DNA from 4 places in the Arthrobacter sp. SDR-2R genome. Region 2 is predicted to be linked to each of the others. Evidence: predicted binding sites of a transcription regulator. Region 2 holds the regulator's gene; each other region holds the start of a gene.
The links. The regulator Rex, encoded in region 2, represses fermentation and respiration genes when NADH is low (regulators of the CRP and FNR family bind a similar motif). The targets are predictions, from matches to a motif close to CTTGTGAANNNNTTCACAAG.

Region 1 (7,368 bases), 570 kb from region 2:
TCATCCTGGACCGGCGCGAAGGCAATCTGTTCCGTGCGCTGGATACTTCGCTGGATGGCGGCATTGTCCACCCCGAGCAGTGCGGTCAGCCACATGCCGTTCTGGATGACCACGATGTCCGATGCGCGCTCCCGGCATGCCTCCCAGGAGAGCCCTGGCCTGGCGCTGGATACCAGTGCTGCGAGCCCGTCGATGTAGCGGTCGAAGGCGGCGGCGTTGATCTGGGCGTAGTCCTCGTCGGCCTGGGCGAGGGCCCAAAGGTGGAGGCGCAGGGACAGGTAGCGCGTGGTCAGCAGGTCGGCGCCGGCAACCCGCCGCAGGGCCTTGCGCAGCTGTTCATCCGGGGGCATGGACGGATCGGGGGCGACGAGCAGAAGGTCATGCTCATCCACCCGGCGCAGGGCTGCCCGGATCAGGGTGGTTTTGTCGTCGTAGTAGTAGTTGACCAGGCCCAGCGCCACGCCGGCTTCCCGCGCCACGGACCGCATGCTCACTCCGGAAATGCCGTGCCGGGACAGCAGGTCCATGGCCGCCTCGAGTATGCGCGTCTGCCTGTCCACTTGTTCGCCGGAGTTAACGGCACTGGTCCCCATCTGGCCAGACTATTGCCTAACCGGCCGGGAGCGCACTTTCGCGGGTCCCCGGCAGCGGGCGGGCGGCACGGTATCAGGGCTGGGCGTGGTCGGCGCGCTCCAGCAGGCGGGACACCCCGTAGCCAATCACCAGGCCCCAGAACGCCGCATGGACATTGAAGAGGTTCATGCCGGAGATGGTCACCACGAAGGTCACAAGGGAGCCCAGGGTGAAGCTGGTGGCGAAGGCCGTGACGAAGGCCTGCTGAAGGGCCCGGAGCATCGCGATGCCACCCAGCGCCAGGACGAACTCCTTGGGCGCCGCCAGCATCAGCCGGGTCAGTGTGGGGGCAAACGCTGCGAACACCAAGGCCAGCACGCCGTAGGCCACGGCGGCCGTGTATTGGCGCTGACGGCTCCCGGACGAGGTCAACAGGGCGTTGGTGGGGCCTGTAACGCATGCTGAAACGGCGCCAAACCCGGCGTTCAGTACCGAGAACGCGCCGGAGGTCATGGCGAAGGCATTCACGGGCGGCCGGTGGCCGGCAGCGCGGAGGACGGCGATACCCTGGCCGTTTTGGACGAACAGCGCGGTGACGGCCAGCGGAACTACGAGCTCCAGCTGCGCGGCCCACGTGAATTCAGGGGCGGTGAAAACCGGGGTGGCCAGGAGCGGTCCGCCGGGCGCCAGGTTGAACTGGCCGCTAACGGCCACGGCGATGCCGCCTGCCACCAGGGTGCCCAGAACCGGCGGCAGGAACCTGCCAAGCGTGGGAACTGCGGTGAGGACCAGGAACGCACCCACCATCGGAGCAGCCACGGCCGGATTGTCCTGGGTGGAGGCAACAATGTCCGTGCCGAACTTCAGGAACACCGCGGCCACCATGGCCATCACGATCGGCATGGGTACCAGCGCCATGGCTTTTCGCACCACGCCGGTGGCGCCCAGGGCGAGGATCAGCACGCCGGAGGTGAAGAAGGCCCCGACGACTTCGGGAAAGGAAAGGTGCTGCAGGGACGGTCCCAGGAGCACTGTGCCGGGGATGGACCAGGCGAAGCCCAGGGGCTGCCGGTAAATGAGCGACATCAGCAGCGTGGCCGCGCCGCCCGAAAACAGAATGCCAAAAACCCAGGACGAGAGCTGGCCCTGGGTCAGGCCGCCGGCCGTTCCGACGGCCAGGGTGACGGCGATGGGCCCGGATGCCGCGAAAATGAGCCCAATAGCGCCGTTCGAGACATAGGACAGACCCAGGTCGCGAAGAATCCGGCGGGGGCCTGCAGGCCGGACCCCCGGACGTTCCAGCAGGGGCTCAGGCACAGGCTGGGCTGCCTCAACGGAGCTGGCGGTCGGATGTGGGCGGGGATGGCTCATCGGGGCTCCTGGCTGGGGCGGAAAAACCGGAGGCGCTCCGAAGCATCAGCTCCGGAGCGCCTCCGTGCGGGGGTATCTCCCAGTTTGCGTGCTACTTCTTCTGGCCCTGCTTGGCCAGGACGTAGTCATAAACTACGTCCTCGCCCTTGCCGTCGGAACGGGGGCGGGGGTCCAGCATCAGTTCGGGCTTCACTGCCGAGGCGATGTCGTCAGCGTTGTGGGGATCGCCGGGGAAGTAGAGCTGCTGGGTGACCGGCTCGTAGCCCGGTGCGGACACCTTGATGTGGATGTGCGCCGGACGCCAGGCGTGCCAGCCCGCGGCGCTGATCAGCTGCCCGCAGGCGCCGTCCGTGGGGATCTGGTACGGCGCCGGACGCATCGTGTTGATCTCGAACCGGCCATCGTCCGAGGCCTTGACGGTGGCGCGGAAGAGCCACTCGGGCAGGCCAGGGGCGTACTGGGAGTAGAAGCCGGCGGCGTCCGCGTGCCAGATCTCCACCTGGGCGCCCTGGATGGGGTTGCCGTCGGTGTCGGTGAACTGGCCGCTGAAGCGCAGCGGGGTGCCTTCTTCGCCGTCGCGCATTTCAACCGTGGCGGGCGTCTGGAGTTCCGGGGAGTTGGGAACGTAGTAGGGGCCCTCGATGGTGCCCACGGTGCCGGGGCGGTCCTGGGAGTTGACGTCCTCAACGGTGTGCTCAAGCCAGACGTCGAGGAACAGCGGCCATTCACCGTCCGTCCCAACCTTGATCAGCCACGCTTTGAGCGCGTTGTATTCCTCGTAGGTGACCTGGTGCTCCTCGACGATGTCGTTGGCGGCCTTGATCAGCGCGCCGGCCAGCAGGCTCACCCGTTCCTTGGATACATCCACCTTGGAGAGCTTGCCCGACGCTGCGAACCGCTCGGTTGCCTTGGTTCCTGCTTCGACGGCGGTGCCTTCGTTTTCCGTGCGGCTGTCCGTTGGGGTTTGGGTCATGACGATGTCCACCTTCTTCATTGAATGGGACAGGAAGGGCTCCTGCTCCCCACGCGGCCTGCGGGGCGGAAAGTTTCGCCTGCGTTGCTCGGCCTGCGTGATCTCGGTCTCAATCGTAGGCCCGCAGATAAGGACGCTACAAATATCAACTAGGCGTCTTTTGAGTCATTATCAGTACATAAAGACACCCTTGGTGGAACCTAGGTATTTGCCTGATGTGAGGCCAATCACGAGCGGCAAGAATTGCTGGACAACGTCCGCCGCCGAAGCCTCTTCCCCAGTGGACCTCCGCCCATCCGTCCAGCAATCTCCAATGAAGGAGCACGCCATGACCGAGAACCTGATCCATGCCCGCGAGGTCCTTGCCGACGCCGTGATCGACGACCGCGAGAACGGCGTCATCCGGGCCAAGCGCGAGATCTTCACCGACCAGGAGATCTTCGAACTCGAGATGAAGCACATCTTCGAAGGCAACTGGGTGTACCTCGCCCACGAGTCGCAGATCCCCAACGTGGGCGACTACTTCACCACCTATATCGGCCGCACCCCCGTGATGATCACCCGGGACAAGGACGGGAAGCTGAACTGCCTGGTCAACGCCTGTTCGCACCGCGGTGCCATGCTGTGCCGCCGCAAGACGGACAACCGCACCACCGTCACCTGCCCGTTCCACGGCTGGACCTTCAAGAACTCCGGGGAACTGCTGAAGGTCAAGGACTCACGGAACGCCGGCTACCCCGAGACCTTCAACAAGGAAGGCTCGCACGACCTCACCAAGGTGGCCCGCTTCGAGTCCTACCGCGGCTTCCTGTTCGGCTCGCTGAAGGCTGACGTCCTCCCGCTCGAGGAACACCTTGGCGATGCCACCAAGGTCATCGACTCCATCGTCGACCAGTCGCCCGAAGGCCTGGAAGTCCTGCGCGGCTCGTCCACCTACACCTACGACGGCAACTGGAAGGTCCAGGCCGAGAACGGCGCCGACGGCTACCACGTCACGGCCGTGCACTGGAACTACGCAGCCACCACCGCCCGCCGCAGCGCCGGCGACTCCGCCAATAAGACCAAGGCCATGGACGCCGGTAAGTGGGGCAAGGTCAAGGGTGGGTTCTACTCCTACGATCACGGGCACCTGCTGCTGTGGCAGGAATGGACCAACCCCCAGGACCGCCCGCTCTGGGACCGCCGCGACGAGCTCGTGGCCAAGTACGGCGAGGAAATGGCCAACTTCATGATCAACATCTCGCGCAACCTCTGCCTGTACCCGAACGTCTACATCATGGACCAGTTCTCCTCGCAGATCCGCCACTTCCGGCCGATCTCCGCGGACCAGACCGAGGTGACCATCTACTGCATCGCCCCCAAGGGTGAGTCCCAGGAGAACCGTTCCAAGCGCATCCGCCAGTACGAAGACTTCTTCAACGCCACGGGCATGGCCACGCCGGACGACCTCGAGGAATTCCGCTCCTGCAACAAGACCTACTGGGCCACAAGCGCCCCGTGGAACGACATGACCCGCGGCTCCACCCACGAGATCACCGGTCCGGACGAGCAGGCGCGGGCCCTGGGCATGACCAGGGTGATCGCCTCCGGCGTGCGCACCGAAGACGAAGGGCTCTACCCCATCCAGCACGGGTACTGGAAGGAAGTCATGGACCGGGCCCTGGCGGAGGAAGAGGAGCGTTCCGCCCTGGATTCCGTTCCCGTCACCTGAGAGAGCCCACCGGAACCACAGAGAGCGCAGAACCCATGACCAATCTGACCCACACCGCCCCGGTCCTGAAGACCGCGGAGGAGATCACAACCCTTGAAACCGTCCGGGCGTTCCTGTACCGGGAAGCCCGCCTGCTGGATGACCGCCGGTTCGATGAATGGCTTGAGTGCTACCACCCGGACTCCGAATTCTGGATGCCGGCCTGGGATGTGGACGACCAGCTGACGCAGGACCCCCTCAACGAGATCTCCCTGATTTACTACGACAACCGGGGCGGCATCGAGGACCGGGTATTCCGGATCAAGACCGACAGGTCGTCCGCCACCTCCCTCCCTGAGCCGCGAACGGGCCACAACGTCACGGACGTCGAAGTGTTGTCGAACGACGGCAGCAAGGTGGAGGTGCGCTTCAACTGGTTCACCTTGTACTTCCGCTACAACACGACGGACACGTACTTCGGCACCAGCTTCTACACGATCGACCTTTCCGGCCCGCAGCCGGTGATCCTGAAGAAGAAAGTCGTCCTGAAGAACGACTACATCCACCACGTGGTGGACGTCTACATGATCTGACCTGTCCCGCGCGGGCGCCCGGCCTAACCGGGCGCCGCACGGACTGTCCCATTCCGTGCCCGCCGGGCACGCCCAACTTTTTCCCCGGACGCGACGACGCGCCCGCCCAGTCAGGAGGACCCCATGGGCCACAAAGTAGCCCTCAGCTTCGAAGACGGCGTTACCAAAGTCATCAAGGTCGGCGACTATGAGACCGTCATGGACGCGGCCTACAAGGCGCGGATCAACATTCCGTCGGACTGCCGCGACGGCGCGTGCGGCACCTGCAAGGCGTTCTGCGACTCAGGCTCCTTCGACCCGGGCGACTTCATCGATGACGCCATGACCGAAGAGGAGCTCGAAAAGGGCTACATGCTGACGTGCCAGGCCGTCCCGGAGTCCGACCTGGCCATCCAGATCCCGGCCACGTCCGAGTCGGCAAAGACGGCGGCCGCCACCTTCAGCTCCACCATCAAGGAACTCAACCGGCACACCGACACCACGGTCTCCTTCACCCTCGAGGTGGAGAACCGGGATGCACTGGCGTTCCTGCCGGGCCAGTACGTCAACCTCAAGGTCCCCGGTACCGACGCCGAGCGCTCCTACTCCTTCAGCAGCGGCCCCGAAGTGGACGATGCGTCCTTCATGGTCCGCGTGACCCCGCAGGGTGCCATGTCCGAGTACCTGCGCGACCGCGCTGCGGTAGGCGACGCCATCGAATTCACCGGCCCCTACGGATCCTTCTTCCTCCGCGAGCCCAAACGGTCCCTGCTGCTCCTGGCCGGCGGCACCGGCCTGGCCCCGCTGCTGTCCATCCTCGAGAAGCTTTCCGAGAACCCGCCGTCCAGCCCGGTGCACCTCATATACGGGCTCACCCGCGAGGCGGACATCGTGGGCCTGGACTGGCTCCGCGCCTACGAGGCGAAACTGCCCGGCTTCACCTGGGACTACATCGCCTCCGAGCCCGGCACCTCCGCACCGCACACCGGCTACGTCACGCAGATCATCGAACCGAAGCACCTCAACGACGGCGACGTGGACATCTACCTCTGCGGGCCGCCGCCCATGGTCAACGCCGTCTCCAAGTGGCTGGATACCGAAGGCATCAAGCCCGCCAACTTCTACTTCGAACGTTTCGCGCCGAAGGAGACCACCGGAGGCGACGCCGAAACCGGGGCCCCGGCACCGGCCGGAAAGATCCAGTCCGAAGGCGACACCATGAGCCGCGGGGAGGCCGTGTCCTCGCTGGAGACCGGCCAGCTGGATTTCCGCAAGGAGGACAGCTTCGCCCAGTTGGACGCCCGCATGGGCCTGGAGCTTGCGGTCAGCGAACTGCTGCTGGGAAGGCTCAGCGAACAGCAACTTCGCCAGTTCCGCCGGCTCGCGGAAGCCACCACCGGCTCGGTGCAGGACGGAAACATCACCGACCCCGAGGAATTCGCGCGCACCAACGAAGAATTCCATGAGTACCTCTTCATGGTCTGCGACAACCCGATGCTGCTGGAGTCGTACCGGCGCCTGGATGTCCACGCCCAGATGGCCGCGGCGTTCGAAGCCGGGACGCCGATCTTCGAACGCGTCACGCAGGACCACCTTGAGATCGTGAACGCCTTCGAACGCGGCGACAAGGACCACCTGCGCGCCGTCATCACCGCCCATGCCCAGGACGCGAAGGACACCATGGCCGGGGCCATCGACGCCAAGGCCACCCGCTGATGGCTGCGCCGTACGCCGGGCAATACGTGACGCCGGGCAGGTTCGGCGGCAAGGTCGCCGTCGTCACCGGTGCCGCCCAGGGGATCGGCCAGAAGGTGGCCGAGCGCATCGGCGCCGAAGGCGGTGTGGTGGTCCTGGTGGACCGCGCGGACCTGGTCCACGACGTTGCCCGCGGCATCGACGAGGCCGCCAAGGCGTCGGGTTCGGGCGGGGCGGCCACGTCCGTCACCGCGGACCTGGAGACCTTCGCCGGCGCCACCCAGGCCATCAAGGCAGCGCTCGCAGCCCACGGCCGCGTGGACGTGCTGGTCAACAACGTGGGCGGCACCATCTGGGCCCGCCCCTACCAGGAGTACGACGAGGACAAGATCGAGAAGGAAATCCGCCGCTCGCTCTTTCCCACGCTCTGGACCTGCCGGGCAGTCCTGCCGGCCATGATGGAGCAGGGCTCGGGCACGATCGTGAACGTCTCC
Region 2 (7,368 bases):
TCGACATCACCCCGCGCGGGCCGTACCCGGAGATTGCCCAGTTCCTGGCACGCCACCGGGACCGCTATGAGTCCACCCTTGCCGTCCTCAACTACTTCGACGGCGTCAACCTGGCCCGCCGCGCCAGCGCCCCGGCACTGTACTCCGCGGCGCTGATGGACGACATCTGCCCGCCGTCCACCGTTTTCGCCAGCTTCAACGCCTACGGTTCCGGATCGGGCGCCTCCTCCGCCAGCGGGGCGGACAAGGAGATCGAGGTGTACCGGTTCAACAACCATGAAGGCGGCCAGGAACATCACTGGATCCGGCAGCTCCAGTACCTCCGCAAACTCCTCGGCTGAGCCCGGGCAGCGGGCCGCTAAAGCCTAAGCTTGTTCGCGGATCCGCACCTTGTGCGTCCGGATCCGCGAACAAGCCCGGGATGGAATGTGACGGAAGCCGATTTTGCTCCCGCGGCGGCCCGGGTTTATTGTCTTTTCCATGACTAACCGTTGGTATGCGTATTTTTCGTTGGCTCTGGAGGGGCCCGCGTCTAACTGACACGCATCCAGCATTCCTTCAGAGCCAACAGGGCAGAGATTATTCTCTGCCCTTCGCCGTTTCTCCGGCGGGTTCTGAAATCCGGGCCCGCTTCCCATCTGGAACAGGACCCGAACATGAGCACCGCAACAGCACCGGCACAAACCACCTCAAACCAGCGCGCCAGCGACACCAAGTCCACGTCCAACCTGCGCGTCAGCGAGTTCACTCCGCTGCCCACTCCTTCCGACCTCCTCGCGGAACTGCCGCTGGACGCCCGGGCCGCTGCCGTCGTCGAACGCGGCCGCGACGAAGTGCGCGCCATCATGGACGGCGTGGACGACCGCCTGCTGGTCATCGTGGGTCCCTGCTCCATCCACGACCCCAAGGCAGGGCTGGAATACGCCCGCCGGCTGGTCAGCCAGGCGGAGAAGCACAAGGAAGACCTGCTGATCGTCATGCGGACGTACTTCGAAAAGCCGCGCACCACCGTGGGCTGGAAGGGCCTGATCAACGATCCACGGCTGGACGGCACCCATGACATGGTCACCGGCCTCCGCACCGCCCGGCTGTTCCTGCAGCAGGTCACCGCGCTGGGCCTCCCCACGGCAACGGAGTTCCTCGAACCGATCAGCCCCCAGTACATGGCGGACCTGATCTCGTGGGGTGCCATCGGTGCCCGCACCACCGAGAGCCAGATCCACCGCCAGCTCGCGTCCGGGCTGTCCATGCCCATCGGCTTCAAGAACGGGACCGACGGCGGCCTCCAGGTGGCCATCGATGCATGCGGTGCCGCGGCGGCGGCGCAGGCCTTCCTGGGGATCGACGGCGACGGCCGGGCTGCGCTGGTGGCAACGGCTGGAAACCCGGACACCCACGTGATCCTGCGCGGCGGCCGCAAGGGACCCAACTACTCAGCGGCCGATGTGGAACGCGCCTCCGGTGAACTGGCAGGCAAGGGGCTGAACCCGCGGCTGATCGTGGATGCCAGCCATGCCAACAGCGGCAAGAGCCACCACCGGCAGGCTGAGGTGGCCCTGGAGATTGGCGCCCAGCTGGAGCAGGGCGGGGCTGCCGCGCGGGCCGTGGCCGGCGTGATGCTGGAAAGCTTCCTGGTGGGCGGCGCGCAAAACCTGGATGTTGCCGAGCACGCGGCCGGACGCGCGGAGCTGGTGTACGGGCAAAGCGTCACGGATGCGTGCATGGACTGGGACGTTTCCGCGTCCGTCCTTGAGCAGCTGGCGGCATCGGCACGGAAGCGGCGGCAGTCAGATTAGGGGCTGAAATAGGGGAGGCACTACTTTCACATCTGCCACATGAACATCTAGAGTATCTTTTTAGGTGGTTGGTGGATGGCTCAGCATCGTAACACCGCATTGGCACGTACCTGGGGTCACTGTTGTCCATCCGTCAGCAAAGGAAAATAGGGAAATGTCGGCAGAACAGAACTTCTCCAACGCGAAGTTCCTGACCGTGGCTGAAGTAGCCGAGGTCATGCGGGTCTCCAAAATGACTGTTTACCGGCTGGTCCACTCCGGCGAAATGCCGGCGGTGCGCTTCGGCCGCTCCTACCGGGTCCCCGAAAACGCCGTCGAACAGTACCTCAGGGGTGCTGTCGTGGAAGGCCACACCGAAACCGCCTGAGGCTGCCTGTCCTGAGCGGCTCCCGATAAGCGGTACCCTGTTAAGGAACGTTTTACGTCATTGTAAGAATCTGTCAGTTGTTCAGTTCGTAGCTTTGTCCACGGACATTCTCCATCAGACAGGTACTGCATCTAGTTTGTAAGGAACTTTCGTGGGTTCAGTTATTAAGAAGCGTCGCAAGCGTATGGCCAAGAAGAAGCACCGCAAGCTGCTTCGCAAGACCCGTCACCAGCGCCGCAACAAGAAGTAGCGATACTTCAAGCAGCGTGGAAATGCCCGTCGCCTTCCAAGGTGGCGGGCATTTCGTTTAACCCGGCAAGAGGTAAGAATTATGCCCGCGGGCCGCGGATGCGGGCGAAGCCCTTCCAGAGGCCGTAGATGGCCCCGCCGAAGGTGGCCGCCTTGAGTCCCAATGTCGCGGCACGGCGGCCTGCGCGGAAATCGTAAACCGGCCAGTTGCGGTCGCGGGCGTGGCGGCGCAGCCTGGCGTCCGGATTGATGGCCACCGGATGGCCCACCAGCGACAGCAGCGGGACGTCGTTGTAGGAGTCGCTGTAGGCCCAGCAGCGCTTGAGGTCCAGGCCCTCATCGTCGGCGATGGCCTGCACGGCCACGGCCTTGGCCGAGCCGTGCAGGATGTCTCCCACCAGCCGCCCGGTGTACAGGCCGTCCGAGACCTCGCCCACGGTCCCCAGGGCTCCGGTCAGTCCCAGCCGGGTGGAGATTACGGTGGCCACTTCGATGGGGGTGGCTGTCACCAGCCAGACGCGGCGGCCCACCCTCAGGTGCTGTTGCGCCAGCGCTTTGGTGCCGGGCCAGATCCGGGACGCGATCATCTCGTCATAGACTTCTTCGCCCAGCGCCTTGATGTCATCCACACTGATGCCCACGGCCAGGGTCAGGGCCGAGTCCCGGACGGCATGGACATCGTCCATGTTCTCGCCGCGGGCCACAAACTTGAACTGCTTCCAGGCCATACCCGCCGCCTGCCTCAGGGTGAAGGCTCCCCGCTGGTGCATCTTGCGGGCCACATGGAACAGGCTGGCACCCCGCATCAGGGTGTTGTCCACATCGAAGAACGCCGCCTCGCCGGGCTGCGGCGCAGCAACCGGCCGTGTGACTACGGCGACGTATTTCTCCTGGGGCATGGAGTTGAGTCTAGTCAATCCACTGGCCCGCCGCCGTCGGCGTCAGCCTCACGCCGGGAACGGCGATACCGTTAAGCCATGGCTACACCCCGCGTCGTCCTGGTCACCAAAGCTGACTGCCACCTTTGTGAGGAGGCGCGCGACGCCGTCGGCCGGGTCACTGCCTCATTGGGCCTTACCTGGAGCGAAGAGCTGGTGGACAACCAGCCTGAACTGCGGGAGCGCTACGCCGAAGAGATCCCGGTGGTCCTGGTGGACGGCGTGCAGCGCGACTTCTGGAAGATCGACGAGGTCCGGCTGGCACGCGTGCTGCAGCGCGCCATGGGCCGGTAGGGCAGTGGCGGCAGTTTCTGATGGTCCTGGTTTTGAAGGCATGAGCGGCAGGGACCTAGAGTGGACTCACAACGCGACGCAAGGGAGGTGCGGGTGACATCCCTGGGTTCTTCGCCCCAGTCTGTCCCGGACCTTCCGGATGCCACGGGCGCACTGACCAAGCAGATACCTCCTGCCGCCGTGGCCCGGCTCACCATCTACCTCCGTGCCCTGAACACATTGCTGTCCGAGGGCGTGGAGCGCGTTTCCTCCGAATCCCTGGCAGAAGCCTCCGGCGTCAGTTCTTCAACCCTCCGCAAGGACCTGTCCCATGTGGGGTCCTATGGCACCAGGGGCGTCGGTTATGAGGTGCAGTACCTCAGCCGCCACATCGCCGCCGCGCTCGGACTGACCCACGACTGGAAAGTGGCCATTGTGGGCGCCGGCAACTTGGGCAAGGCGCTGGCACGCTACGGCGGCTTTGAGTCGCGCGGGTTCGATGTGGTGGCCATCTTCGACGCAGACCAGATGGTGGTGGGCAACGAGGTGGGATGGCTGCGCGTCAGCGACGTGGCAGACCTGGAGACCGTCCTGCACCGCACCGGGGCCAACATGGTGGTCCTGGCCCTTCCCGCGGCCGTCGCGCAGGGCGTTTGCGACCGTGTGGTGGCGGCAGGCGTGCGCAGCGTGCTGAGCTTTGCACCCGTGATGCTGCAGGTTCCCGAAGGGGTCAATCTTCGCAAGGTGGACATGGCCACTGAACTCCAGATCCTGGCCTACCACGCCCAGCGGGCCCAGACGCCCGGGCAGACGGCCTAGGGTTTCCCTGGAAGTTTTCCCCCGGCCCAAGTCTTGGCGGACCCGTTAAAGCAGGTGGCCCGGGATGCGAATGATGCATCCCGGGCCGCGTGCAGTGTCAGCGGGCGGAGTGGCTACCGCCCGTAGGGGTTGCCGAAGCCGCCCGAATAGGGGTTGGCGAAAGGCTGCTGCTTCCGGAAGTACGGGGCGGCTGCCGGAAGGTAGAGCAGCACGATGGCCGCAATTCCCAGGAGCGTTCCGATGGTGGCAAAGCTGGGGGGACCAAAGAGTCCGAAGACGGACAGTGCAGCGAAGACCGTTCCCAGGATGCGGGCCCAGTTCTTGCCCTTTCGGACGAAGAAGGCCACCAGCAGGTAGAGGGCCACGCCAATGATCGCGAACACCACCAGGGTGCCGGCGATGACCCCCTTAATGTCGTCATAGGTGACTCCACTGGCGCCTCCGGCCGCCATCTGGTCCTCGAATGTCCGCCGGAACACCGGATCATCCAGCTGCGTCAGCCCGGTCAGCAGGGAGATCACGAAGATCACTGCCGACGCGATCAACAGCCAGAACGAGATGTTCACCAGCTGCGGGACGCCGTTGCCTCCGGCCGGCTGCGGCTGCTCCGACGGGTACTGGCCGTAGGGGGACTGCCCGTAGGGCGGCTGGCCGTACTGGGGTGCATTCTGCCCGAACTGGGCGCCATACTGCGGCGGGTTCTGGCCGTAGCCCGGGGCCTGCGGCGCATTCTGGCCGTACTGGGGCTGGTTTTGGCCGTACTGCGGCGCTGCCGGCGGCTGGTTCTGGCCGTACTGGGGCGCGTTCTGCCCATATTGCGGGGCGTTCTGGCCATACTGCGGCGCATTCTGCCCGTAGCGGGGCTGCTGCTGGTCTCCGGACTGGGGGCTGCCGGCCTGTTCATGCCCCGGCTGGTCGTTGCTGGGGTCTTGGGGCGACGGGGGCGGGACGGGAGGAGTACTCATGGCGTTCCTTCTGCAGGTCGGGATCCGGGTAGGCTGCCGGGAATCAGTCCTCTGCCTTCCCCCAGCATGGCTTAAGTCCACCGTACCCCCGGCGGGCGGCGTTGTGGGTGATTCAGCGGGTATTGGCGCAGGTGGTTGCCGTTAAACAGGGAACCCCGGCGCCAGGCCGGGGAGGCCTGGCGCCGGGGTTGTGCCCTGGCGGGCGGAACTACGCTGCGGGGGCGATGAAGGCGAGTTCAAGGTTGATGGCAACCTTGTCGCTGACCAGCACGCCGCCGGCTTCCAGGACGGCGTTCCAGGTGAGGCCGAAGTCCTTGCGGCTGATGGTGGTCTCGGCGGAGACGCCGGCGCGGGTGTTGCCGAACGGATCAACGGCAACACCGTTGAATTCGGTTTCCAGGGTCACCGGGCGGGTGACACCCTTGATGGTCAGGTCGCCGGTGAGCTCGTAGCTGTTGCCCTTGGCCACCAGGCCGTTGGATACGAAGGAGATCTCGGGAAACTTCTCCACATCGAAGAAGTCCTCGCCCTTGACGTGGCCGTCGCGGTTGGCGTCGCCGGAGTCGAAGCTGGCGGTCTGGATGGTGGCGTTGATCCTGGACTCAGCCACATCCTGGCCCAGGTCCAGCGTGGCGGCGGCCTCTTTGAACTGGCCGCGGACCTTGCTGATGCCGGCGTGCCGGACAGTGAAGCCGATCTCGCTGTGGGAGTTGTCCAGGGTCCAGGTGCCGGTGGTGACGTCTGCGGGAAGTGCCATGATGTTGCTCCTTGTAAAGGTGTATGTACTGAGGTCCTGCCGTTGAACCTTCATCTGTTGAAGCCTCAACTAACTTGCTGCATCCAGTATAAACATGCATTTGCATGTTTTGTTCCCGTCCACGGAACATTTCTTCAAAAACTTAAGTTCTACTCTTTGTAGAAGGAGCGGCCCGAGATTTCGGATCGCACGCCATCTTTGAGAAACTGGTAAACATGCCCCAAGCCACTGTCCATCTGCTCCGCCACGGCGAGGTCCATAACCCCGAGGGCGTTCTCTATGGGCGGCTTCCCGAATTCCACCTCTCCGAACTGGGGCAGGAGATGGCCCGGACGCTAGCCGAATACTTCCGGCAGCGCGCCGAACGCGGCGCCCGCATCACCTACCTGGCCGCCTCCCCACTGGACCGCGCGCAGGAAACGGCGCGGCCGACGTCGGAAGCCCTGCAGCTGCAGGTCCACACCGACGAGCGGATCATCGAAGCGGAAAACTACTTTGAGGGCATGAAGGTCACCAAGGCCGAACTCCGCCGGCCCAGGCACTGGCCGCACCTGGTCAACCCGCTGCGCCCCTCCTGGGGCGAACCGTACAAGGAGCAGGCCGCGAGGGTGGCGGCCGCGGCGCAGGACGCCCGGCTGCGGGCCATCGAACTTGCTGCCGGCGACTTCGGTGCCCACGGCCCCGAGGCGATCCTGGTGAGCCACCAACTGCCGATCTGGGCTGCCCGGCTCAGCGCCGAAGGCCGGCCCCTGTGGCACGACCCACGCAAGCGCGAGTGCACCCTGACGTCCGTCACGTCCCTGGTGTTCGACGACGACGGCTCGCTTTTGCGGGTCGAGTACAGCGAACCCGCGGCGTCCCTTCTTCCCGGTGCCGCCAGCACCCCTGGAGCCTAGAAGTGAGCAACAACAACCTCCCCTCCCGCCGCAGCATGCTCGCCGCCGGCGGCATGGCCCTGACCGCACTGACCCTGGGCCTCTCCGGCTGTGCCCAGGAGGATGCGCTGGCCAAGCAGGCCAAGGCAGGGGACAACAAGAACTATGTGGCCGGCGACGGCTCCGTGACAGAGTTCGCCGCCGGGGACCGCAAGGAAGCCGTGCAGATCCAGGGTGCGCTTTTCAACGGCACTGCGGTAACCCCGGCCGACTTCCAGGGCAAGGTGAGCGTCCTGAATTTCTGGTTCGCCGCCTGCGCGCCGTGCCGC
Region 3 (7,368 bases), 1.0 Mb from region 2:
CAGGGCCACGCCGGGGGCTTCAGTGCGCATCCAGATAAACAGGGGCATGCGGCGCAGTTCCGATACCGGGGCCAGCCAGCCCACGCCGAAGGATCCGAACAGCATGAACACGGACCCCAGGAAACCGACAAGCAGTGGCGAGCGCGGATTGTCCACCTCGGCACTGCCCGTTCCAGCACTGCCGGCCGCCGCCATCTCCCCCGTTGCGGGCACAGGCGCCGTCATCTCAGGATTGTCCAATCTTCTTGCGTTTCCGCGGTTTGCCCGGCGCGCCGCACGGGCCGGCCAGGACATGGTTCAGGGCGGAAGGGCGACCCGCCGCGTACCCGAAATCCTAGCATCGGCAGGGGGTCCGGGAGTGTAACGGTAGGCTGGTCCGGTGCCTATATCTAACGAACGAATCGTCTGGATCGACTGCGAAATGACCGGTCTGGACATCAAGAACGACGCCCTCATCGAGGTGGCAGCCCTGGTCACCGATTCGGAACTGAACATCCTGGGTGACGGCGTTGACGTGGTCATCAAACCCGACGACGCCGCGGTTGCACAGATGTCCGACTTCGTCCGGGACATGCACACCAAGTCGGGGCTGCTGGCGGAACTTCCGCACGGCAAGACGATGGCAGAAGCCGAGGCCGCGGTAATGGAGTACATCTCCGCCTGGGTTCCGGATCCACGCAAGGCGCCGCTGGGCGGCAACTCGGTGGGCACGGACCGCGTGTTCCTGTCGCGGGACATGCCCGCCGTGGTGGAACATCTCCACTACCGGGTCATCGACGTCAGCACCATCAAGGAGTTGTCGCGCCGCTGGTACGCGCGTGCCTACTTCCAGTCACCGGCCAAAAAGGGTGGACACCGCGCACTCGGGGACATCAAGGATTCGATCGATGAACTGCGGTACTACCGCGAAGCCGTCTTCGTCCCCGCGCCCGGACCTGACAGCGCCACCGCCCAGAAGATCGCCCAGGGAATCACCACCGGCGGGTCCGCCGGGCAGTCCGGGGAGTAATCTGCGCCACGTTTCGGTGAAATTTGGCGAAAATCGCTAAAAGTGGACAAAGCACTCCTTCCGAACAGGTAAGCTATTTGAGTTGCGTTTCCAGGGAGCCGCTAAGGCGGATTTCACTTGAAGCACATGGTGGGCGTAGCTCAGTTGGCAGAGCGCCTGGTTGTGGTCCAGGAGGTCGCGGGTTCAACCCCCGTCGCTCACCCTCACGGGGCGGCACATGCAGCCGTCAACATGGGAGGCCGCACCGGATATCCGGTGCGGCCTCCTTTGTTGTGCCCCACCGGGGGTACGCGCAGGAAAACCGGGGACACCGCGAAAGCCGAGGGACAACTGATATGACCGTTCTGCCAATCACCATCTGGGGCGAGCCTGTCCTGCACCGGCGCGCGGCCGAGGTGGAGGTTTTCGACGACGAACTGCGAACCCTCATTGCCGACATGTTCGAAACCAACGAAGCCGCGCATGGCGTGGGCCTCGCCGCCCCGCAGATCGGCGTGGGCAAGAGAATCTTCGTTTACAAGTACGCCAACGACGATGGCGCTCCCCCAAGCGGTGTACTGGTGAATCCCGTGCTGACACTGTCCAAGGTCTCCGGCGCGGCGCCCGACCCCGACGAGGAGGAGGAGGGCTGCCTTTCCTTCCCCGGTGAGCAGTATCCGCTCAAGCGGGCCGAATGGGCCCGGGTGGAGGGGTTCGACGGCTTTGGAAACCCGGTGAAGTTTGAGGCAACGGGCTGGTTCGCCCGGGTAATCCAGCACGAATACGACCACCTGGACGGAAAGCTGTATGTCAACCGGCTGATTGACCGCTATTCCCGCAAAGCCAGGAAGCAGGCGAAGAAAAACGGGTGGGGCGTGCCGGGGTTGACGTGGATGCCCGGCGTGGACCCGGATCCGTTCGGCCACTGACAAGTTCGGCCACTCATCCCTTCCGGTCCCCGTCAGCGGGCAGTGATGGTTTCCTGCCGGGGGCAGGAGCCGAGGACACGCTTCATGGCGTCCTTCTCGGCAGCCGTCACCCACAGGCCGTAGGCGGCCTTCACAGAGATCTGGCGGGCCACGTAATGGCAGCGCAGTGCGGTGTTCTTCGGCAGCCACGTGGCGGCGTCCGCTGCGCTCTTCTGCTGGTTGGCAGCGCCGTCCGCGGCAATCAGGTTCAGGGGGTCGTTTGCCAGGCTCTGGCGTTCCTTGGGCGCCAGGCCCTGGGCCCCCTTCTGCCAGGCATCCCCGAGCGCCACCACATGGTCGATCTGGACAGCCCGGCTGCTGTCTGAACCGCGCTGGAAGTCCACGTCCTGGCCTGTATAGGGTTCCCGGAAGTGACCGGCCGTTACCTTGCAGGTGGAGCCTTCGGCGAACACCACGCCGGCAAGGTCCCGTCGCAGGATGTCATTGCGGGTATCGCAGCCGTTCCTGTCGACATCCAGCCACGCCGGGCCGAAGGCCTCGCGGCTGTAGCCGGTGTTCGGTGCCCGGCCCTTCACGGCGAGGCCGTCGAGTGCAGAGAGGGCACTGCCCGCCGGTACGGGGTTTGGTTCCTGCACCGGTTTCATCCACTGGGCATCGAAGACCGGCGCCTCGGTCGGGCCCTCCGGCGCCGGCCCTGCGGCTGCAAACTGTCCTGCGGTGAAGAACCACGACAGGGCAGCGACGATGCATACTGCGGCCGTTGCCAGCAGCGCCCAGGCCTGCCGGGAACGGCGGCGTGCGCGGCGGTAGGCAGCCCAGTGGACGGTCAAGGCGTCGACGCCGGAAGGGGAAAGTCAGGCACCCCAAGAGCCTAGGACAAAGGGCACCCCAAGCCGGTGATATCCACACTGTTGAGGACGAGTGATGGCTCACACGGCCGGCGCGGCCGCCTCTGGGCTACTGCTCCCTGGTGACCCTTCGAAGGTCTTCCTCGGCAATGGCCAGCAGTCCCTCGAGCTGGCGCACGCGGTCCTGGCTGACATCCCCGGCCGCGTGTGCGGCGCGGGCGCGTTCAAGCAGCCGCACTGCTTCCTTGTGGTTCGACTTGGCCACGTCCAGGGCGTGTTCGAGGGTGGTGTCGTGCTGAAGAGTCGATTCGTTGTCCATGCCACCAGTGTGGTCCCCTTTCCCGGCTGATTCCAGAGAACCAGCCGGGAATTCGCTGGACGTGGCGGACAGGGTCAGACCGCGATGGCGGCCAGGGCGGCGGCGCTTTCCTTGGCGGGGAACGACGGCGGGTTCACGCCGGCCATTTCCTCCATAACGCGCACCACCTGGCAGCTGTAGCCAAATTCGTTGTCGTACCAGACGTAGAGGACCAGGTTCTTGTCCGTGGAGACCGTAGCGAGTCCATCAACAATGCCGGCGCGGCGGGAGCCGACAAAGTCGGTGGAGACAACCTCGGGTGAGTCGATGTAGTCGATCTGCTTGCGGAGGTCCGAGTGCAGCGACATTTCACGGAGGTAGTTGTTGACCTCGTCCTTGGTGGTGCCGTTTTCCAGGCTGAGGTTCAGGATGGCCAGCGATACGTCCGGGGTGGGGACGCGGATGGAGCTGCCGGTCAGCTTTCCGAGCAGTTCGGGCAGGGCTTTGGCCACTGCCTTGGCGGCGCCGGTTTCGGTGATGACCATGTTCAGGGCTGCAGAGCGGCCGCGGCGGTCGCCCTTGTGGAAGTTGTCGATCAGGTTCTGGTCGTTGGTGAAGGAGTGGACGGTTTCCACGTGCCCTTGCACCACGCCGAACTTGTCGTTGATGGCCTTCAGCACGGGGGTGATGGCGTTGGTGGTGCAGGACGCCGCGGAGACGATCCGGTCCGAGTCTGTGATGTCCCGGTGGTTGATGCCGTGGACGATGTTCTTCAGCTCTCCCTTGCCCGGTGCGGTCAGGAGGACCCGCGCCACGCCCTTGCTCTGCAGGTGCTGGGAAAGTCCCTCGGCGTCGCGCCAGCGGCCGGTGTTGTCCACCACCAGGGCATCCTTGATGCCGTAGGCGGTGTAATCGATGGTGGCGGGGTCGTTGGAGTAGATGACCTGGATCTGCACGCCGTTGGCGGTGATGGTGTTGGCGTCCTCGTCGATCCGGATGGTGCCCTCGAAGGACCCGTGGACGGAGTCGCGGCGCAGCAGGCTGGCGCGCTTGGAGAGGTCGTTGTCGGAGCCGCGGCGCACCACGATGGCGCGCAGGCGCAGTCCGTGGCCGCCACCGGCCTTTTCGATGAGGAGGCGGGCCAGGAGCCGGCCGATGCGGCCAAAGCCGTAGAGCACGACGTCGGTGCTGGTGCGGTCATCGCCGCCCCGCTTGCCAACGATTTCGGCGAGCTCAGCGCGGAGGAACTCCTCCAGGGTGGCGCCGTTGCCTTCTTCCTTGAACTTCTGGTTCAGGCGGGCGATGTCGATCGCGGCAGCGCCCAGCTCCAGTCCGGCCAGCGTGTTCAGCAGGGGCGCGGTGTCCTCGAGGAGCAGTTCGTCCTTGCTCATCCGGCGTGCAAAGCGGTGCGCCTTGAGGATGTTCATGGTGGACTTGTTGATCAGGCTCCGGCCGTGGATGCTGGTGACCACGTTGTTTTCGCGGTACAGCCTGCCGATCACCGGGATCATGGCCTCGGCGAGGGCCTCCCGGCCCATCCACGTATCAAGACAAGAATCAGACGTCTGGCTCACAGAAATACCTTCCTCGGTTCAGCCGTGTACGTCCTCGTACACAGATGTAGGCCACCTGATGATGTCCAGGGGCACCCGCGCCTGCAGGGATGGCCCCCAGGCGCCTGGATCGCGTGCAAAGAAAAACCGCCGGTTGCGAACGCAACTTTCGGCGGTAGAACTCCTGCGTCCGGGATCCATTCTAATTTGGCCCGCCGCCGGGAACACGCTTGCGCTGCGTGAAATCACTCACATGGCCGGGATGCCCCGCAGCCGTGGTGTTGCCGGACTCAGTTGTGGACGGCTGAGTAGAGGTTCAGGCTGGCGGAAAAGACAAGCCAGGAAAAGTACGGCAGCACCAGGAGGCCGGCGGCGGCGTCCACCGGCCCGAAGCGCAGGATCAGGAATACCAAGGTTCCGGCGAGTGCGCAGATAACCCCGAACGCAGCCCAGAGAGCGGCAGCTCCGAGCATTGGGTACAGGGCAAAAAAGGCCGCCGGCCACGCCGCGTTGAGCAGCAGCTGGACAATGTAGCCTGCACGGGTGCTCCCGGTCAGGCCGCCCTTGCGCCAGACCAGCCACGCGGCTGCCGCCACGCCGGTGTACAGCGCCATCCAGGTGCTCCGGAACATCCACGGCGGCGGCATCCACGGCGCCTTCACCGAACCGGCGTACCACCCGTTGGAATTCAGGATGATGGGAACCGAAGCGATGACCCACGCCGCGGCGGACAGCGCCAGGAACCCGCCAAGCGCAACGACCTGGGAACGGATGCCGGGGACGCCGGCCCGGGCGGCGGGACGGGGATCAGGAATAACGGGCACGGTCCAGCATCCCCAACGCATCGCCCTAGGTCAAACGCGGAATGTGGATGGGACAGCCGGTACGCCGGGTTCTGTTCTCCCCTGCCGTTACCGGAAAGGGAGCGACGGCCATCCATCTACGAGTACCGTTGCCGGCACCCTCCAGCGGCCTACCCGGACACTCGGGCGGGCAGCCCTCGAACGTGTCCTGTCTGGCCTTGCTCCGGGTGGGGTTTACCTAGCCTTCCCGGTCACCCGGGAAGCTGGTGGTCTCTTACACCACCGTTTCACCCTTACCTGCCCTTCCCGGCCAAAGCCGGCAATGGAGGCGGTCTGTTTTCTGTGGCACTGGCCTGCGGGTTACCCCGAGTGGGCGTTACCCACCACCCTGCCCTGCGGAGCCCGGACGTTCCTCGAGCCACTTGCGTGACGCGCGGCCGCCTGGCTGTCCCATCCGCCGTCCAGTCTACCGGCGCCGCCACCCGCTTTTGCGCCGGTAGGATCGGACGGTGCTGATTCTGCTTCCCCCTTCCGAAGGCAAGACACCCGCGCTCCGGGGACCCGCCGTCGACTGGTCCACGCTCGGCTTTCCGGAATTGAACCCCTACCGCGCCAAGGTCCTCGAAGCGCTGGGAACCGTCAGTGCCCACCAGGACGCCCTCGCCCTGCTGGGCGTGGGCGCATCACTGCGTGAGGACGTGGAACGCAATACGCGCCTGGGCGCCGAGCCGGCAGCGCCCGCACACAGCATCTATTCCGGCGTCCTGTACGACGCCCTTGGCTATCGGAGCCTGACACCGGCCCAGCGGCGCAAGGCGGACGCGTCCGTCCTGGTGATCTCGGCCCTGTGGGGTGCCCTTCGCTTCGGCGACAGCGTCCCCGCCTACCGGCTCTCCATGGGCACGGCACTGCCCGACGTCGGCAGGCTGGCCCCGTTCTGGAAGACGCAGCTTGGCGAAACCCTGGGCAGCGCCGCCCGGGGGCACCTGGTGGTGGACTGCCGGTCCAGCACCTATGCAGCCGCCTGGGCACCGCCGCCGGAACAGACCGTGGCGGTCAACGTCTTCACCGAAACAGGTGGGGTCCGCAAAGTGGTGAGCCACTTCGCCAAGCACACCCGGGGGGAACTGGCGCGGCACCTGCTGGTACGGCGCGGTAAAGCCCCGGCGGCGCCATCGGACCTTTTGAAGGCTGCCCGCGAGAAGTGGGACGCAGAACTGGTGCCGGGCACGGCCCGCAGGCCGCACGCCCTGAACATCATCCTGCCGGGCTGATCCGGCCGGTCAGGACCACTCGTCCGAGCGGACCAGGATGGCGCCGGAGTCCGGGCAGAACACGATGTCGTCCGCGGCCGAAGCCTTGATCTCCGCGAGGTCGCCGGGGCTGAGCTTCATGCCGGAGGCTTCGGAGGTGCCGTGGAACAGCCGGGCCGCGCCCACTCCGCGCTTGGCAAGCGTCTTTTCATAAACCGCCAGCATGCCCGCCTCCAGGCCTGCAGCGAATGCGGCGCGCTGCGCGCGAAGCCCTGCCGCTTCCGTTTCCACCTCCGCGAGGGCCGCGTCAAGTTCGGCCCGGATGGTGGCAAAGGAGCCCTGGATGTCGTCGACAATCTGCTGCTGCGCCGCCTGCCGTTCCCGCAGGCTGTCCAGCCGCTCCATGACCTCCAGCTCCACGTCCTCAAGGTCGGAGCGCCGCTTGTTGAGCGAGGCGATGTCTTTTTGCAGTGCAACCAGGTCCTTGGAAAGGCCGGTGCCGCTGTTGAGCCTGGCCTCGTCGCGTTCGATCCGTGAAGCAACCTGTTCGACGTCGGCTTCCGCCCGCTTAAGCGCGGCCTCGGCATCGTGCACGGCCACCTTGGCTGCTCCCAGTTCACCGTTGGCGACAGAGAGCGCGGCTTCGAGGTCCTTGATGCGGGGATCGTCTTCCAGCGTGCGGCGGCGGTTGGTGAG
Region 4 (7,368 bases), 1.6 Mb from region 2:
GGCAATATCCTGAAGGGCTCCGCCGGCAACCTTGTGGAATGGTATGACCTCTACGTCTACACCGTCTTCGCCGCTTACTTCCAGGCCCACTTCTTCAACTCCAAGGACGAGCTCCAGGCGGGCCTCGAAGCGATGGCCGTGTTCTCGACGTCGTTCCTCATGCGCCCCATCGGCGCCTGGTTCTTCGGCCGGTACGCGGACCGCAAGGGCCGCAAGGCGGCGCTCACGCTCAGCGTCACCATGATGTCCGCCGGCTCATTCGCCATCGCGGTGCTGCCCACGCAGGACGTGATCGGCCTGTGGGCCATGATCCTGCTGGTGCTGGTCCGCGTGATCCAGGGCTTCTCCGTGGGCGGCGAGTACGGCACCAGCGCCACCTACATGTCCGAGGCCGCCACCACTAAGCGGCGCGGATTCTTCTCCAGCTTCCAGTACGTCACCCTGATCGGCGGCCAGATGCTGGCCCTGCTGGTCCTGGTGATCCTGCAGAACGCCATGCCCAAGGGCGACCTCAACGAGTGGGGCTGGCGGATCCCGTTTGCCATCGGCGGCGTGGCGGCCCTTGTTGTCCTGTGGCTGCGCCGCTCCATGGAGGAGACCGTCTCCGCCGAACAGATCAACGCCGCAAAGACTCCCGCCGTGGCCGGCCAGGCCCAGCCGGGCACCATGAAGCTGCTGTTCACCGGCTACTGGAAGCCGCTGCTGGTCTGCATTGGCATCACCCTTGGCGGCACCGTGGCCTTCTACACCTACACCAACTTCATCCTGAAGTTCATGAACGATACGTCCGGCATCGCCAAGACCGACACCTCCGTGATCAACTTCTGGGCCCTGTTTATCTTCATGCTGCTGCAGCCCGTCTACGGCATCATCTCGGACAAGGTGGGCCGCAAGCCCCTGCTGCTCTGGTTCGGCATCACCGGTGTGCTGTTCACCTGGCCGCTGCTGTCCACGCTCGCCGGCACCAAGGATCCGTTCACCGCGTTCCTGCTGATGATGGGCGGCCTGCTGATCGTGGGCGGCTACACCTCCATCAATGCCCTGGTGAAGGCCGAGCTCTTCCCGGCCTCCATCCGTGCCCTGGGCGTGGGCCTGGGCTACGCGATCGCCAACTCCCTCTTCGGCGGAACCGTGCCGCTGATCGGTGCCGCCTTCCAGAAGTCCGGACGGGAGGACCTCTTCTTCACGTACGTCACGGTGGCGGTCGCCATCTCGCTGGTGGTCTACATCTTCGCCCTGAAGAACAAGAAGGCCACGCACCTTGACGCCGAACAGGGCCACGCATGGGCATCCAACGCGGCCGACGGCGAAGAGCGCGTGGGTGCCGGACGGTAGCCTTTAGCGGCACCCGGGGGCCAGCTCCCCAAGGAGGCGTACGACGGCGGCTGCCAGGCCGCCGTCGTACGCCTCCTCTGCATGCCCGTCAGGTGCCAGCCCAGGTGGGCGGACTATATTGGGCCATGTCAGCCACCACCACAAACGCGGGAGTCTGCACCCATGGCCAAGGAACTTGCCACCCAGCTCATCGAACAACTCCAGGCTGCCGGCGTGCAGCGGATCTACGGGATTGTGGGTGACAGCCTCAACCCGATCGTGGACGCCGTCCGCCAGACGGGTGGCGCCGCGAAGGGCGGCATCGACTGGATCCACGTCCGCCATGAGGAAGCGGCCGCCTTTGCCGCGGCTGCAGAGGCGCAACTCACCGGCAAGCTCGCGGTCTGTGCCGGATCCTGCGGCCCCGGGAACCTGCACCTGATCAACAGCCTCTACGACGCCAACCGGTCCGGCGCGCCGGTGCTGGCCATCGCCTCGCACATTCCCAGCAAGCAGATAGGCAGCAGCTTCTTCCAGGAGACCCACCCGGACCGGCTGTTCAACGAGTGCTCGGTGTATTCGGAGCTGGTCAGCACCGCGGAGCAGGCGCCCCGCGTGATGCACAGCGCCATCCAGCACGCGCTGGGACTCGGCGGAGTCGCCGTCGTGACCCTTCCCGGCGACATCGCAGGACTGGAAGCCGCAGGCCCCACGCCGCTTCCCGCCACGTTCCGGCCGGCCAGCCTGGTCCCGGACCCGGCCAGCGTCCAGGCCCTCGCGGACGCCATCAACGACGCCGGGAAGGTGGCCATTTTCGCCGGTGCCGGCGTGGAAGGCGCCCACAGCGAGCTGATGGCGCTCGCCGAACTGGCCAAGGCGCCGGTGGGGCACTCGCTCCGCGGCAAGGACTTTGTCCAGTACAACAACCCGTTCGATATCGGCATGACCGGTTTGCTGGGCTACGGTGCCGCTGCGGAGGGGATCGAGGACGCGGACCTGCTGATCCTCCTCGGCACGGATTTCCCGTATGACCAGTTCCTGCCCGACACCAGGACCGCGCAGGTGGACCGGGCGGCGCACCGGCTGGGCCGCCGGACGGACGTGGACATCGCCGTCCACGGCGACGTGCTCCCCACCCTGCGCGCCCTGCTGCCGCTGGTGAAGGCGAAGAAGAGCCGCCGGTTCCTGGACCAGATGCTTAAGAAGCACGACCGGCTGATGAACAAGGCGGTGGGCGCCTACACCCGCAAGGTGGAGAAGAAGCAGCCCATCCACCCGGAGTACGCGGCCTCGCTGCTGGACCAGGTGGCGGCGGAGGACGCCATTTTCACGGCCGATACCGGCATGTGCAACGTCTGGACCGCGCGCTACATCAACCCGCTGGGCACCCGCCGGCTGATCGGGTCCTTCCTCCACGGCTCCATGGCCAACGCCCTCCCGCATGCCATCGGGGCCCAGCTGGCCAACCCGGGCCGCCAGGTCATCTCGGTTTCGGGTGACGGCGGGCTGTCCATGCTGCTGGGCGAGCTGATCACCGCGGCCGCGTACAAGCTGCCGGTCAACGTGGTGCTGTTCAACAACTCCACCCTGGGCATGGTCAAGCTGGAGATGCTGGTGGACGGGCTGCCCGACTTCGGCGTGGACGTGCCGGACGCCAACTATGCGGCCGTGGCCAAAGCCCTGGGCTTCCATGCCGTGCGGGTGACCGATCCTGCGCAGATCGAGTCGGCGTACCGGGAGGCCTTCGCCCACCCGGGCCCGTCACTGGTGGAGCTGATCACCGATCCCAAGGCGCTGTCCATCCCGCCCAAGATTTCCGGCTCGCAGGTGATCGGATTCGCCACCGCCATGTCCAAGGTGGTCCTGAACCGCGGGGCGGGCGAGGCCGTGAGCATGGCCCGCAGCAACCTGCGCAACATCCCCCGGCGCTAGCCACACGTCGAGCTCGCCGGGAACTGCCGGGTTCGCCGGGAACTGCCGGGTTCGCCGCAAATTCCCGGCGATCTCGAGGGTTTCCGGCGAACCCGGCGCGGGGAGATCGGTTCTACCGGGCGCCGCCCTGCCAGAGGGCGTCGAACGGGGCGCCGGAGGCAACACGGTTGCGGATGCCGGCGGTGACGAAGTCCTTTGCGGTCCGTGCAGCCTCCAGCGGGCTGGCGCCCTTGGCCAGCTCCGCGGTCACGGCCGCGGCGAGTGAGCAGCCGGCACCGGAGACGGCAACTTCGCCCACCTTCGGGGCGGTGAGGACTTCCAGGGTTTCGCCGTCGTAGAAGACGTCGACGGCGTCCGGGCCGTCCAGCCGAACCCCGCCCTTGGCAAGAACTGCCGCGCCGCTGAGTTCGTGGATGCGGACGGCGGCGGCCTTCAACGACTCGATGTCGGTGATTTCCAGGCCGGACAGGGACTCCGCCTCGAAGTGGTTGGGCGTGACGAACGTTGCCAGCGGCAGGATCTGCGCCTTCAGGGCCTGGTCCGTGTCCAGCGCGTGCCCGGGCTCCTGGCCCTTGCAGATCAGCACCGGGTCCAGGACAACGTTGGCGAAGCTGTTCTCCTGCAGGGCAGACGCCACCGTGCTGATGGTCGCGGGGCTGCCCAGCATGCCGATCTTCACGGTGTCCAGGGCGGAAGGGGCGCCCGACGCCGGACCGTACGCCGCCGTCGTCGCCTCCAGTTGGTCGGCAATCACCTGTTGGTCCACCGGCACGAAGCGGTGGTTCCAGCTGTCCTTGGGGTCGAAGGACACGATGCAGGTCAGGTTGGCGATGCCGAAGACGCCCAGTTCCTGGAAGGTCTTCAGGTCCGCCTGCGCGCCGGCGCCGCCGGTGGCTTCGGAGCCGGCGATAGTGAGGACGACGGCGGGGCCTGCGGCGGACAGCGTTGCGTCAGGGGTAGCGGAAGTCATGCACCCATCCTGCCACCCGCCGTCGGACGCTTTCCATGTGTCACCGGACAGGGCGCCGGGACGCCGTATGGTCAGGGTTCCAGCGGTGGGCCGGGCTTCTGCGCAGCCACGGGTTCCCGCGCGGGCGCGTCATGGATTGTGACGAGGCCGGACACAGCTGCCCGCCCCAGCGCCGCGCAGCACCCCGTCCACAGGACCATGCCCCGCATCGCGGACCAGTGGCTGCCTGTGATGAACATGAGCGTAAGCATCCCGGTTGCCAGCCCTGCCACGCCGACGGCCAGGACGTGCAGCAGCTGGTTGCGGACGGTCCGCATGCAAATCCCGGCAGCCAGCGCCAGGGGCATTCCCAGAAGCAGTGCGGCGAGCGTTCCGTAGAGATAGCCGGGGAAGCCCAGGGGGAACCCGAAGACCAGGACCGCAAGGCCCGCGCCGGGAAGGAACGCGCCTGGACCGAAGGTGACGCGGAGCGGGCGGCTCATTCCCGGCCCTTGGCGATCTGCAGCAGTGCCCGGCCCAGCTCCGGCTGGCTGTAGACGAAGCCCGCGTCGAGGAGTTTCTGCGGCTGGACCCACCTGCTTTTGAGCACAAGCTCGGTTTCGGTGCGGATCAGGACGGCCCCTGCACGGAGGAGCCACGCAGGGGTGGGGAGCCCGAAGCGGGCGCCGTAGGCGCGCCGCACCAGGCGCATCATTTCCCGGTTGCTCACCACGTCCGGCGACGCCACATTAGCGGGTCCGGTGACGTCGGTCCGCATATGCAGGAAGCGGATGCTGCGGTACAGGTCCTCCACGTGGATCCAGCTGAACTTCTGCCTGCCGTCGCCCATGTGGCCGCCCAGGCCCAGCCGCGCCAGGTTGGCGAACGGCGCCAGCGCGCCGCCGCCGCGGCCCAGCACGATGGCGATTCGCAGCGGGATCTTCCGGGTGGCCGGCGTGGTGGCCGCCGCGAGGGCGGCCTCCCACGCTTTGGCCACGTCCACGGAGAACCCGGAGCCAAGCTCGCCGTCGGTTTCAGGCTGGGGGCGGTCTCTGGCATCGCGGTAGATGGTGCCGGTGCTGGCATTCAACCAGGTCGACGGCGGCTCCGGGCATTGTGCGATGGCACGCCCGAGCGCCTGGGTGGTGGCCACGCGCGAGTCCATGATGATCGCCTTGTTCCGCCGGTTGTAGCGGCAGGAGACGGACCGTCCGGCGAGGTTCACCACCAGCTCGGCGCCGTTGAGCACCCGCACCATGCCGGCGTCGTCATCCCATCCGGCTGCGGCGCTGCCCGTTCCCTTGCGTCCAATGGTGCGCACGGTCCATCCGTCTTCCTGGAAGCGCCGGCGAAGGTACGTGCCGATGAAGCCGGAAGCCCCCGCCACCACAACTGTCTTTGTGCAGCCCATCTTTTCCCCCAATGCTTCTTCTCTAATCGCGGATGCTGCGGCCCAGGTCCAGGACGTCGTCCAACACCTTGCTGACTCCCGGGATGCGGGCCAGAGCGAGACCGCGGGCAATGAGTGGGGCCGCGCCGTCCACCAGCCTCCTGGTCCGCCGCTGGCTCTCCGAGGCGTCATAGACCCAGAAGAGGGTGATGCCCATGTAGCAGAGCCACAGCAGCTCCGGCAGATCGGTCCGCAGTTTCTTCGGTACGCCGGGCCGGGCCCCATGCACAGTGCGCCTGAAGATGTCCAGGGAGGCCTCGCGCGCAGGCGTGGACCGTGCTGAGAAGGGGTTCACCGGTGATGTTGGCCGGATTGCGGTGGCAACGAAGTCCGCACCGAACCGGTGGTAGGGGGCCATGACGTCAAGGCCGGCATGCAGCGTGGCCTTCAGGCGCTCAGTCAGGGAAGCGGTCCCGTCCAGCGCTTCCGAGGCCCGCGCCGCGTGCTCTGCCTGCACCTGGATGTACAGCTCGTGGACCAGGTCATCCTTGGACGCGAAGTAGTAATAGGCGTTGCCGACGGAGACGCCTGCCCCGGCGGCGATGGCGCGCATGGTGGTCTTCTCGAACCCGATATCTCGGAACATGCGCAGCGCCGTGTCCGCCACCAGCTGCCTGGTCTGTTCGCTCTTCGCTGCCATCGGCATCCCCATTCTTTGAACATGTTCAAAAGCAGTGTGCGACAATAGTTGAACATGTTCAAAACCTGTCCGGGCTAACTAACCCTTCTCCTTGGGGAGCTTTGCCACGCGGCCCGGTGCGAGAATGGCACGAGTGCTAATACAACCGGCCGCCCAGTACGGCAGGCCGGCCCACCACTCCTGAACGGATCCCTCGATGACCTCCGCCCCCGGCCACAGTGCCCTGCCCCAAACCATCCAACCCACTGCCGCAGGTCCCGCCGCCAGATTCGCGGACATCGGTTCGCCCTACTTCGGGATCATGCTGGCAGCCATGGCAGTGGTGCTGATCCTGTCAAACATCGGAGCGTCCAAGGGGGTGGCATTCGGCCCCATCGTCACCGACGGCGGCTTCTTCCTCTTCCCGCTGGCTTACATCCTCGGCGACGTGATCAGTGAGGTCTACGGCTTCAAGGTGGCCCGCAAAGCCATTTTCACCACATTTGCGCTGTCCGTCTTCGCTTCCCTCTGCTACTGGGTAGTCATTGCGCTCCCCGGATTCGACGACGAGTACGGTGCCGCCAAGCAGTCCGCCCTGGAAGGGGCGCTTGGCCCCGTGCCACAAATCGTCCTGGCCTCCCTGCTGGCATTCCTGGCGGGGCAGACCATCAATTCCTGGATCCTGGTCCGGATGAAGGCCCGCACCGGGGAGAGGTCCCTATGGGCGCGGCTCATGGGATCCTCGGGCGCCGGAGAGTTTGTGGACACGCTGATCTTCTGCAGCATCGCCGCACCCGTCATCGGCATCGCCGACCCCGGCAGCTTCGTGAACTACGTGCTGGTGGGTTTCGTCTACAAGACCGTGGTGGAGTTCCTCTTCGTCCCCGTGACCTCGCTGGTCATCAACTGGGTCAAGCGTCGCGAGCCCAGTTACGGCGTCGCGGGCCACGCCGCGGAAGCGGTGACAAACGCCGCATAGCTGCCGCCCGGCGTCGTACGTTCCAACTGCTGATCGCGTGGGATCGCTGGAAAGCTGCCGGATCGCCGGAAATTACCGGCGGCCTGGTCCCGTTCCGGCGGTTTGGCGCTCCGGCCGGCGGCGTG

Region 1: the regulator Rex is predicted to act here: its motif matches at 3,132-3,151, upstream of benA (benzoate 1,2-dioxygenase large subunit).
Region 3: the regulator Rex is predicted to act here: its motif matches at 4,853-4,872, upstream of AC3ANU_RS10825 (glyceraldehyde-3-phosphate dehydrogenase).
Region 4: the regulator Rex is predicted to act here: its motif matches at 6,298-6,317, upstream of AC3ANU_RS19540 (queuosine precursor transporter).

What each region holds. Positions count from the first base shown of each region.
Region 1 covers NZ_CM173231.1:757,974-765,341, forward strand. Annotated here, with positions in the region: gene AC3ANU_RS03510 (TetR/AcrR family transcriptional regulator) at 1-593, opposite strand, end outside; gene AC3ANU_RS03515 (benzoate/H(+) symporter BenE family transporter) at 667-1,944, opposite strand; gene catA (catechol 1,2-dioxygenase) at 2,036-2,917, opposite strand; gene benA (benzoate 1,2-dioxygenase large subunit) at 3,246-4,628, shown strand; gene benB (benzoate 1,2-dioxygenase small subunit) at 4,664-5,200, shown strand; gene benC (benzoate 1,2-dioxygenase electron transfer component BenC) at 5,324-6,895, shown strand; gene AC3ANU_RS03540 (1,6-dihydroxycyclohexa-2,4-diene-1-carboxylate dehydrogenase) at 6,895-7,368, shown strand, end outside.
Region 2 covers NZ_CM173231.1:1,323,224-1,330,591, forward strand. Annotated here, with positions in the region: gene AC3ANU_RS06080 (acetylxylan esterase) at 1-341, shown strand, start outside; gene AC3ANU_RS06085 (3-deoxy-7-phosphoheptulonate synthase) at 657-1,796, shown strand; gene AC3ANU_RS06090 (helix-turn-helix domain-containing protein) at 1,951-2,163, shown strand; gene AC3ANU_RS06095 (30S ribosomal protein bS22) at 2,315-2,413, shown strand; gene AC3ANU_RS06100 (HAD family hydrolase) at 2,493-3,311, opposite strand; gene AC3ANU_RS06105 (glutaredoxin family protein) at 3,390-3,644, shown strand; gene AC3ANU_RS06110 (redox-sensing transcriptional repressor Rex) at 3,738-4,442, shown strand; gene AC3ANU_RS06115 (hypothetical protein) at 4,556-5,407, opposite strand; gene AC3ANU_RS06120 (YceI family protein) at 5,616-6,164, opposite strand; gene AC3ANU_RS06125 (histidine phosphatase family protein) at 6,380-7,060, shown strand; gene AC3ANU_RS06130 (TlpA family protein disulfide reductase) at 7,096-7,368, shown strand, end outside.
Region 3 covers NZ_CM173231.1:2,324,192-2,331,559, reverse strand. Annotated here, with positions in the region: gene mptB (polyprenol phosphomannose-dependent alpha 1,6 mannosyltransferase MptB) at 1-225, opposite strand, end outside; gene orn (oligoribonuclease) at 422-1,009, shown strand; tRNA gene AC3ANU_RS10845 (tRNA-His) at 1,139-1,211, shown strand; gene def (peptide deformylase) at 1,345-1,917, shown strand; gene AC3ANU_RS10835 (HNH endonuclease family protein) at 1,950-2,747, opposite strand; gene AC3ANU_RS10830 (hypothetical protein) at 2,875-3,084, opposite strand; gene AC3ANU_RS10825 (glyceraldehyde-3-phosphate dehydrogenase) at 3,159-4,601, opposite strand; gene AC3ANU_RS10820 (TspO/MBR family protein) at 4,907-5,440, opposite strand; RNA gene rnpB (RNase P RNA component class A) at 5,485-5,872, opposite strand; gene AC3ANU_RS10810 (YaaA family protein) at 5,929-6,693, shown strand; gene AC3ANU_RS10805 (zinc ribbon domain-containing protein) at 6,703-7,368, opposite strand, start outside.
Region 4 covers NZ_CM173231.1:4,250,058-4,257,425, reverse strand. Annotated here, with positions in the region: gene AC3ANU_RS19570 (MFS transporter) at 1-1,335, shown strand, start outside; gene AC3ANU_RS19565 (pyruvate dehydrogenase) at 1,498-3,246, shown strand; gene AC3ANU_RS19560 (hydroxymethylpyrimidine/phosphomethylpyrimidine kinase) at 3,359-4,216, opposite strand; gene AC3ANU_RS19555 (hypothetical protein) at 4,288-4,698, opposite strand; gene AC3ANU_RS19550 (TIGR01777 family oxidoreductase) at 4,695-5,606, opposite strand; gene AC3ANU_RS19545 (TetR/AcrR family transcriptional regulator) at 5,629-6,285, opposite strand; gene AC3ANU_RS19540 (queuosine precursor transporter) at 6,482-7,243, shown strand.